3 regions of the Exiguobacterium sp. Leaf187 genome follow, and region 3 is predicted to be linked to each of the others. Evidence: predicted binding sites of a transcription regulator. Region 3 holds the regulator's gene; each other region holds the start of a gene.
What was found. The regulator Rex, encoded in region 3, represses fermentation and respiration genes when NADH is low (regulators of the CRP and FNR family bind a similar motif). The targets are predictions, from matches to a motif close to TTGTGAAATATTTCACAA.
Positions count from the first base shown of each region.

Region 1: the regulator Rex is predicted to act here: its motif matches at 1,848-1,865, upstream of ASF99_RS10150 (cytochrome ubiquinol oxidase subunit I).
Region 2: the regulator Rex is predicted to act here: its motif matches at 1,351-1,368, upstream of cydD (thiol reductant ABC exporter subunit CydD).

Region 1 is NZ_LMPR01000009.1:1,119,545-1,122,824, forward strand. It holds gene ASF99_RS10145 (cytochrome d ubiquinol oxidase subunit II) at 1-319, opposite strand, end outside; gene ASF99_RS10150 (cytochrome ubiquinol oxidase subunit I) at 332-1,729, opposite strand; gene ASF99_RS10155 (N-acetyldiaminopimelate deacetylase) at 1,964-3,076, opposite strand; gene ASF99_RS10160 (LysR family transcriptional regulator) at 3,060-3,280, opposite strand, start outside.
Region 2 is NZ_LMPR01000012.1:23,409-26,688, reverse strand. It holds gene cydD (thiol reductant ABC exporter subunit CydD) at 1-1,315, opposite strand, end outside; gene ASF99_RS15445 (Rrf2 family transcriptional regulator) at 1,524-2,006, shown strand; gene ASF99_RS15440 (nuclear transport factor 2 family protein) at 2,029-2,397, shown strand; gene ASF99_RS17305 (hypothetical protein) at 2,459-2,626, opposite strand; gene ypfJ (KPN_02809 family neutral zinc metallopeptidase) at 2,709-3,280, opposite strand, start outside.
Region 3 is NZ_LMPR01000009.1:1,897,842-1,901,121, forward strand. It holds gene ASF99_RS13835 (S8 family serine peptidase) at 1-95, opposite strand, end outside; tRNA gene ASF99_RS13840 (tRNA-Ala) at 317-392, opposite strand; gene tatC (twin-arginine translocase subunit TatC) at 497-1,276, opposite strand; gene ASF99_RS13850 (twin-arginine translocase TatA/TatE family subunit) at 1,284-1,484, opposite strand; gene ASF99_RS13855 (redox-sensing transcriptional repressor Rex) at 1,484-2,143, opposite strand; gene ASF99_RS13860 (ATP-binding cassette domain-containing protein) at 2,311-3,280, shown strand, end outside.

The sequences.
Region 1 (3,280 bases), 780 kb from region 3:
TGGCAAATGCATAGAAGCTACCACGAATCGCAATTAATACGAGAACGATTGAGGCTGGCACGAGCAGTGCCGTACCGAAATAATAAGCGGTATCCGGGAAGAACCCGACTAGTCCGACGAAGAAGAATACGAAGAAGACATTCGTTACCTCCCACACTGGTGAGAGATAACGAAGAATCAATCGATTCGTTAAGTGATCCCGCTTCGTATATTTTGAATAAAAGGCGTAAAATCCAGCACCGAAGTCAATTGAGGCAACGATGAGATATCCGTACAGGAAAGTCCAAAGGACCGTAATTCCTAGTGTTTGAACGTCCAAATCGTTCCCTCCTTACTTGTTATCATCCACGAACATAGCTTCCCCACGCGCGTGGTGGTTTTCAGCAAGTTCTTGAAGTTCTTTTCCAACCGGGTTTTTCTTGAACATCCGTAATAATACGACTGTACAAATCGTACCGAGCATCAAGTACAAGGCACTGAATAGAATCAACATCGGACCAACAGCAGTTGATGTCGTCGCCGCATCTGCTGTCCGCATGATGCCGTACAGTGTCCAAGGTTGACGACCAATTTCAGCATACATCCAACCTGCTTCAATTGAAATCATCGCCAGAGGTCCACCGATGAAGACACCTCTTAAAATCCATTTGTTATAAGGATTTAATTTTTTCAAACGGAATGCCAAGATGAACAAGGCAGAGATGGCAGCCAAATACATACCAATCGAAACCATGATATCGAAGAAATAGTGAACGATCAGCGGTGCTTGATCTTCTTTTGCGAACTCATTTAGACCAATGACTTCTGTATCTGGAGCTCCACCCGCAAGAATTGAGAGTGCATATGGGATTTTGACGGCACCCTTGATTTCATAACTGCCGTCTTCTTGCTGATCAAGTATCCCACCGAAGATCAACTCGGCTTCACTTGTCGTTTCAAAATGCCATTCAGCAGCTGCGAGTTTCTCTGGCTGGTATTTCGCCAAGTATTTCCCTGAGAAGTCCCCGACAAGTGCCGTCGAGAAGGCAAAAATCAATCCAGCCATGACCGTTAAGCGAAGTGCTTTTTTGTGATACGCTGTTTCCGCTGCCGAGAGTGTTTTTTTGCGGAGTAAGTGGAACGCCGCGATTGCCGCCAAGATGAATGCGACTGTTAAATAAGCCGATACGATGACGTGTGTTGCTTTTGTAGGTGTTGCTGTATTGAACATTGCTTTCAATGGTTCAATTTGCGTTAGCGTTCCGTTGACGATCTTAAATCCTTCCGGTGAGTTCATGAAGGAGTTGACCGTCGTAATGAAGAATGCTGATGCTGTCGCACCAATGACGACCGGAATCCCGATCAACCAGTGTAACCATGGGTTTTTGAACCGATCCCACGTGTACAGATAAATACCGAGGAAAATCGCTTCAAAGAAGAATGCGAATGTTTCCATAAATAGCGGTAGTGCGATCGTTTGACCAGCCACTTGCATGAGTGACGGCCAAAGTAGTGATAATTGCAATCCGATGGCCGTCCCTGTCACGACACCGACTGCGACGGTAACGACGTATCCACGCGTCCACCGTCTTGCTAATAAAATATAATCCGGATCTTTGCGTTTCAGACCGATGAATTCAGCTGCGAGTACCATGAGTGGTACCCCGACGCCAATCGTCGCGAATATAATATGAAACGCTAATGTGAGCCCTGTCAACAATCGACTGAGCAATACGGGATCATTGAACATGTATATAGCCCCCTCTTCCTAAAACATACTTCTCTATATGGTCTATAACCGTATCATAGAGAACATAACCCTTTATGTCTGTTTATAATGTTTGATGTAACAAATTGTTCACATGTGCACGTGATTTTTTTCACAAAATGTTCGAAAACTCCTATTCTTACATATATAAAAAGCTTTCCCATTCTTGATTTCGAAAGGGAAAGCTTAATGTCCTTTATTATTTCATAAAACTTTTTAAACATATTCTCGGAAATAATGATCGAGTAAATCAATCACAAATGGAATAGCGGATTCATCTGGATTCAAGGTTGGTTGATGAAGTCCAGATGTCGGATTGTCGACTCCAAGCCAAAACATCATCCCTGGAATTTCCTTCAACATGAATCCAAAGTCTTCTCCTGTCATTGCTGCATCACATTCAATGTAGTTCGCATTCATCTTGACGAATGATGAAAATTTATCAACGATGTGTCGGTCATTGACGACCTCGTAATAACGATTTCCGAATTGCAGATCAATCTTGACGCCAAAGGAAGCTTCGATTCCTCGAATGATGTCACGAACGCGTCGTTCCAGTTTTTCCATGTCTTCTCCATTGAGTGCGCGCATCGTACCGTCAAGAACTGCTCTACCGGCGATGACGTTTTCTCGAATCCCGGCATCGACCTTTCCGATCGTGATGACGCTACAGTTCATCGGATTGATGGATCGGCTGACGATTGTTTGCAATTGCATGATTAGGGTTGCTTGCGCGACGACCGTATCAATCGTCAAATGAGGAAAGGCCGCGTGACCACTTTGACCATAGATCGTGATATGGACTTCTCGAGCACTCGCGAACAAGACGCCGGGACGGCTTGCAATCGTACCGACTGGATACTCCGGTGCGACGTGAAGACCATACATCTCACTTGGACGATATTTTTCAAACAACGGACTTTTAATCATCGGTTCTGCCCCGCCCGGACCTTCTTCCGCTGGTTGGAATAAAAAGACGACATCATCCATGACCGGCAATTCAATGATTCGTTTCATCAACCCTAACGCAATCGACGTGTGCATATCGTGACCACAGGCATGCATGAAGCCTGGATGTTCCGAGCAAAATGGAAGACCTGTCGCTTCTTCAATCGGTAACCCATCAATGTCTGCCCGGTATCCAATCGTCCGATTCCCAGTCAATCCTTTCACTCGAACGAAAACACCCGTTTCAAACGTATCATACGTGACACGATCTGGTGGATAAGCACGAATTTGTTCCAATATAAAAGCTTGCGTCTTAAATTCCTTGAACCCTGGTTCTGGTATTTTATGAAGCGCGCGCCGCATTTCAATGGCGTATTCCATCTGACTGACTTCCTCCTTCTTCTTTTACGATGTCCCAAAATGCTTGAACTTGTTTTAGTTCAAGCATCGATTCCGTAGACAAAATCCATGTATCTCGCTTTAATATCTTTCCGGACGATGTTTTTAACGGAAGCTGCATGACTTCATTTGATTGTTGGATCGTCGACTCGGGTAAAATCGCAAATCCAATTCCATGTAGAGCCA
Region 2 (3,280 bases), on a different contig from region 3:
CCGGCGTCGCTTGACGAAGCTCACCAATCGCGATGTTTTCTGCCAGCGTTCCGGCATACAGATACGGATGTTGAGAAATGTAGCTCAACTGACGAAACCAGCTTGTTTCCTCCACCTGACCGCGCTCGGTTCCGTCGAGTAGAATCCGTCCTTCTTGTGGATCCGCAAGTCCGGCAATCAACTGCAAGACGGTCGATTTACCGGCCCCACTGCGACCGATCAACGCTACCTTTTGATACGGCTCAATCGTAAGCCCGATATCTTGCAAGGCAAAACGTCCTTCTTGGTACGTAAAGCCGACTTCATTCAAGACGATTCGTGGTGGACGGTTCATCGAAAGTTCTGATTGCCCAAAGGCAACAGGACGATCGTCTGCCGTTAGTTCGGCTGCGATCTGTTTCGCTGCCGCGACACTACCGCGTCCCGTATGGAAGGCAGCTCCCATCTCTTTTAAGGCAAGATAGTATTCTGGTGCCAACACGAGCATCAAGAACGCCGGGATGAAGGTAATACTTTGGAACAAAATCAAGCGCAGACTGACCTCAAGTGCAATCATTCCCATGCTGAGCATCGAGATGAACTCAAGCATCAACGACGACAAGAAGGCGAGCTTCAAGACCGTTAACGTCGCATCCCGGAAATCAAGACTGCTTTTTTCGATGACGTCACGTTGTCGTTTCGCACGACCAAATAACTTCAAGGTCGTCAGTCCTTGCAACGTATCAAGGAACGTTCCCGAGAATGCCGTCATCTTCTCGAGTTGAGCATCCGCCCGCTTTTGCGTCATGATGCCGATGATGATGTAGAACAACGGAATGAACGGTGCCGTGATCATCATGACGAGACCGGTGATCCAGTCATAGCTGAATGCCGCGATCAAGACCATCAAGGGAACGATCGTCGTCTGGACAACTTTCGGCAAGTACTGACTGTAGTAGCTGTCCATCTCGTCTACAGCGTCGAGCAAGACACTGACCTTCTGTCCCGCTTGCCCTTGTAGCATCATCTCGACCGAACGACCTGTGTATTTCGCGACGAGTGCTTCCCGAAGTGCCTGCTTCATGTGTGCCGATAACGTCGTACCGAGACGACCGTTCCAATACGTCACGGCGACTCGGAGCAATAACATCCCGAGGACGACGAGCAGTAACGGAATGACAGCTTCAAACGGTTGTTCTTTTAGGAAAATGCGATCGACCGTCAACACGATGCCGTATGACTGACCGACGACCGCGACCCCCATTAAGAAAGCCGCAATGATGAATTGAATGAGAATATTACGTGGAATCTGGACGATTCCTTTTAATGGATTCATATACAAACGTCCTTTCACAAAGTGTGAACGACTTTTAGTGAATATTTTCACATATCGTACATTTAGTATACCGAATCCGGAACGGGGATGCCATGCAGATGCTGTCGAAAAGGTGTGACGGTTTTGTGAGAGCATATGACTCGACAATTCTTTCGAATAAAACTATTATGGATATACATTATCCACGTTTAACGAAAGGAGATTTCTCATGCAAATGAAAACCGGGGTCGAGCAATCCGTCTATGCGATGTTGCTTTTGACCTTCCTTCCGGATCGCGCTGTGTTGCCCGGTGAATTCATCAGCCAGCAACTCGGTGCCTCGCCGACTTATTTCCAAAAGCTCTTACGAAAACTCGTCCAGGCGGATCTGTTGTATTCCGTACCGGGTGTCAAAGGCGGCTTTCGCTTACGACGTCCGGCAGACGAAATTCAAATCTTTGACATTTATCAAGCGATCGAGGGCAAGCAGACGTTGTATGCGTCAAGCGGTGTCTTTGAGGATTTGATGGGAATTCAGGAACAGGAAATCGGTCTACTCTCGAATCTGATGACAGAGGCGGAAGAGGCGTGGCAATCGACGTTGAAGCGCGAATCGATTGGCTCGATCCGTCAAGCAATCGACGCCTCCTGTCCACCGGAGCATTTAGAACGGTTGCATGCGTTAATCACAGACCGGATGATGACACTTTAATGAACAGAAAGAGGTTTTTACTATGGTATTGAATCGTTATTTCGACTTATTCGACGCGTCACGCACAGATGAACAAGCTTTTGAGGATCTCGTTTCCTTATTCACGACAGACATCACGTTCGTCCTGAACGGACAACCAAAGCACGGCATCGACGCCTGGAAACAGTTCGTCCGTCATGTGTTCACGGCGAATCAGGACATTAAGCACATGTATGCAGGCTGGGAAGAAACAACACCAGGAACATATGAAACACGCTGGGCAGTTTGCGGAAAACGGGCAGACGGTAGTGTCTTCACGCAAGACGGAAAAGATATCGCACGTCTCGATGAAAACGGACGGATCGCTTATCTGGAGAACGTTCCAGATGATCCGACGATGTTCCGTTCATAAGATGGCTTTTAAATAACGAAAACCTGTGTTCCGCGCAAGCAGAACACAGGTTTTTTGGTATTTAGCGCTTCATTACGAGTCGTTTCAACAAATAGCCTGTGATGACAAGTAATGATGCAATGGCGAAATAGACCATATAGACCAACAAGTCTGGCGCAAATCGTGACACGATGTACGTCAATCCGACGACAGCCGTATAGAACAATAGAAATAGACTGATGTGCTTCAACTTCGACACTCCCCTTTGAATCCTTCCCTCTTCTTTACAGAAATGACTGGAAGATATTTCAAAGGACTGTCGTTGCTTCGTTTTATAGATTCTTCGCTTTGAATGTATCTCCGCCTTCGATCGTGCCGTTATCAAAGCCTTTTTGGAACCAACGCTCTCGTTGCGCCGATGTGCCGTGGGTGAAACTCTCCGGTACGACATATCCTTGTCCTTTCTCTTGTAACGTATCGTCCCCAACAGCATTGGCTGCTGTCAACGCTTCTTCGAGATCGCCTTCTTCGAGCAAGTTTTCTCCTTGCGCGTGATGCGCCCAGACGCCGGCATAATAATCTGCCTGTAGCTCGAATCGAACGAGGTATTTATTGAACTTCTCCTCACTCATTTGCTTTCGAAGTGGCATGATCTCATCCGATTTTCCGAGTAACGTCTGGACATGATGCCCGACTTCATGCGCAATGACATAGGCCATCGCAAAATCGCCCGGTGCTCCGTATTTCGTCTGCAGTTCATTATAAAAGCTTAAATCAATGTATAATTTCTGATCACCGGGACAGTAAAAGGGACCGACGGACTTCCCTGCTTGTCCGCAAGCCGAACTAACTTGATCCGTATATAAGACGAGTGTCGGTTTTTTATAGGTCTTACCATCTTCTT
Region 3 (3,280 bases):
CTTGCCTTATCTTGCGAGGACAGTGCTCCTTGAGCACTGACCAAGTTGGAAGATGTCATCAAGACAGCTGCCAAGAGTGCGATTTCCTTCTTCATGCTTCTTTTCCCCTTTTCTAAAAAACTATAATGATGTTACCAACAAAACAGTTAAACGAAAATTCTGTATATTTAGTTTAATGAAATAGATGGAAATAAACAATTCGGTTCTGTCTGTTTTATATAATTATTTGTTTTTATTGACACTTTATATTGCATTTCCATATTTTGAAAACAACAAAAAAACTCTTGAATGCTCAAGAGTTTGAAGTGTACGAATATGGTGGAGACTATCGGGATCGAACCGACGACCTTTTGGCTGCCAGCCAAACGCTCTCCCAGCTGAGCTAAGCCCCCATGAATTAACTTTAGTATACGCATCGCTAACTGCTTTATCAATATAAAAATAACGCTTTCATAAAAAAGAATTCCTTCCAAAATCGTCGGAAGGAATTCACGATTCATTTATTCAATTCACGCATCAAATCCGCCTGTCGTTCAAGCTCTGCCTGTTGCTCGAGGATCAAGACCTTTTTGTACGTCCGCGCAGAAATCAAGATGCTGATCTCATAGAGAACGAACAATGGGACCGAGATCATCAAATGTGACGTCACGTCCGGCGGTGCGATCAATGCCGCAACGACGAACAGCGCAAAGTACGCATATTTCCGATTCTTTCGCATGAAAATTGGCGTCACGAGACCAAGACGTGTCAGAAACATCGTCACGACCGGCAATTGGAAAAGAAGACCGAACGGAATCGTTAATCGGATTAAGAAACTGAAGTAGTTCTCAACTCCGATGACTTGTTCGATTCCGAGTTCCTTCCCTAGTTCAGTCGAAACTTTTAATAAGAAAGGTAACAACCAAAAGTATGAGAAGGCTACACCAGCCAAAAATAGAAAGAAGATGACCGGAATATACGTCAATGTCGCTTTTTGCTCCTTATCATACAGACCAGGGCGGACGAATGCCCAGAGTTGATACATCCAGAACGGCGATGCCAGCACGATTGCGATGATGAACGCAAGATTCAAATACAACATTAAAGGATCTGCGACGTTGAAGGCATTCAAACCGATACCGAGCTCTTTTAAGTCCGCTTGCAAGAAGCGAACGAGCGGTCGGACGAGCGGAAATGCAACAGCGAACAGGACGACGACGATGATAAGCGACCAGACGATCCGTTTACGCAGTTCGTCCAGATGCGACGTCACGCTTTGTTCTTGATCAATCGCCATGATTCAATCACTTCTCTTTCGGTTCATCCTTTTTATCGTCGTCCATGATACCGTTCGTTGCGCTCTTGAACTCTTTCAATGTCTGACCCGCAGCACGACCAAGTTCAGGTAACTTCTTCGGTCCGAAGATGATTAATGCGACGACACCGATTAGTGCTAAGCTACCTGGTCCGATGAATGCTATAGTTGACGGGATAAGGTTTTCCATTATGATTTCACTCCTTCAGCTGATTGCGAATAATGCTTCATGAAATAAACTAACGACTGCAACTCGATCGATAAATCGATGTGATGGACCCGGACGCTCGCTGGCACGTTCAACCGCGCGGGCGTAAAGTTCAGGATGCCAGTCACACCATACTCGACTAACTCATCCGCTACTGACTGCGCGAACTGGGATGGAACCGTCAAGATGGCAACATCGACCTGATTCGCTTCGATTTGTTCTTTCATGTCCGAAACATGATAGATTGGAACGTCATGCGTCGTTGTTCCGACCTTCTCTTCGTCCGCATCAAACGCAACGACTATCCGAGTACTATTATTCTTTAAAAAGTTATAATTTGCAAACGCTGTTCCGAGATGACCGACCCCGATTAAGGCAACATTCGTCACCTCATCTTGATTCAAGGTTTTGCGGAAAAACGTTAAGAGATGTTGAACGTTATATCCATACCCCTTCTTCCCTAATGCCCCAAAGTAGGAAAAATCGCGACGAATCGTTGCTGAATCAACCTTCACCGCCTCGCTTAACTCAGCAGAAGAGACGCGGAGCTTGCCTGAATTGTATAAACTTTGGATGAAGCGATAATATAGCGGCAACCGTTTTGCTGTCGCTTGTGGAATTTTTGTGTCTGGTCCATTCATCCTGCAGTTCCCCCTTCGGCCACATCCATCGTGGCACCCAAATCTTTGCAAAAAGCTTTCTACTCTCCTTGATTGTAAACCACTTCACATAGAGTCACAAATAATATATTCCGCAGGACCTCGCGCTTTTGTTCGTGATAGACTAAAGGGTGGAAGGATGGATGGAAATGATACTCTTACAAGTCAACCAACTCTCGAAATCATTCGGCGTTGAGCCGATTTTAGAAAATATCAAATTGGAAGTACAAGAGCGTGACCGGATTGCGCTCGTCGGACGAAACGGTGCCGGTAAATCGACCTTGCTCAAAATCATCGCTGGCGAACTCAGTCATGACTCGGGCGACATCATGAAAGGCAAGGATGTCAAAATCGGTTATCTCGCGCAAGACAGTGGTCTTGAATCGAACGAGACGATCTGGAACGAGATGCTGACCGTCTTTGAACATCTCCAAGAACAAGAACGAACACTACGCCGGATGGAAATCGAAATGGGCATGGAGCATATCTTGAACGATCCGGTCGCGTACGATCGTCTCCTAAAGACGTACGATCAAGCGCAACACGACTTCTCAGAAGCGGGTGGTTATCAGTTCGAAGCGAATATCCGCTCCGTCCTGCACGGCATGCGCTTTTATCCGGACGATTATTCGCGCCGGATCCAAACGTTATCCGGTGGTCAACGGACACGTCTCGCCTTAGCGAAGATGCTCCTGCAAGCACCAGAGCTCCTCATTCTCGATGAGCCGACCAACCACCTCGATATCGATACGCTCGCTTGGCTCGAAAGTTACCTCGGTGGTTATCGTGGTGCCGTTCTGATCGTCTCGCACGACCGGTACTTCCTTGACCAAGTCGTCAATGTCGTCTATGAGCTGTCACGCAATGTCTGCCGTAAGTTCACCGGTAACTACACGAAGTACTTGGAACAAAAAGCGGCATTGTACGATCAAGAAATGAAACAGTTCGAACAGCAACAAGAAGAAATCGCGAAGATGCAGGACTTCATTCAACGGAACATCGCCCGAGCGACGACGACCAAACGTGCCCAAAGTGTCCGGAAGCGGCTCGAGAAGGTCGATCGGCTCGACCGACCAGATGGGGATGAGCGTAGCACGGTCCTGTCCTTCCCGATTGAAA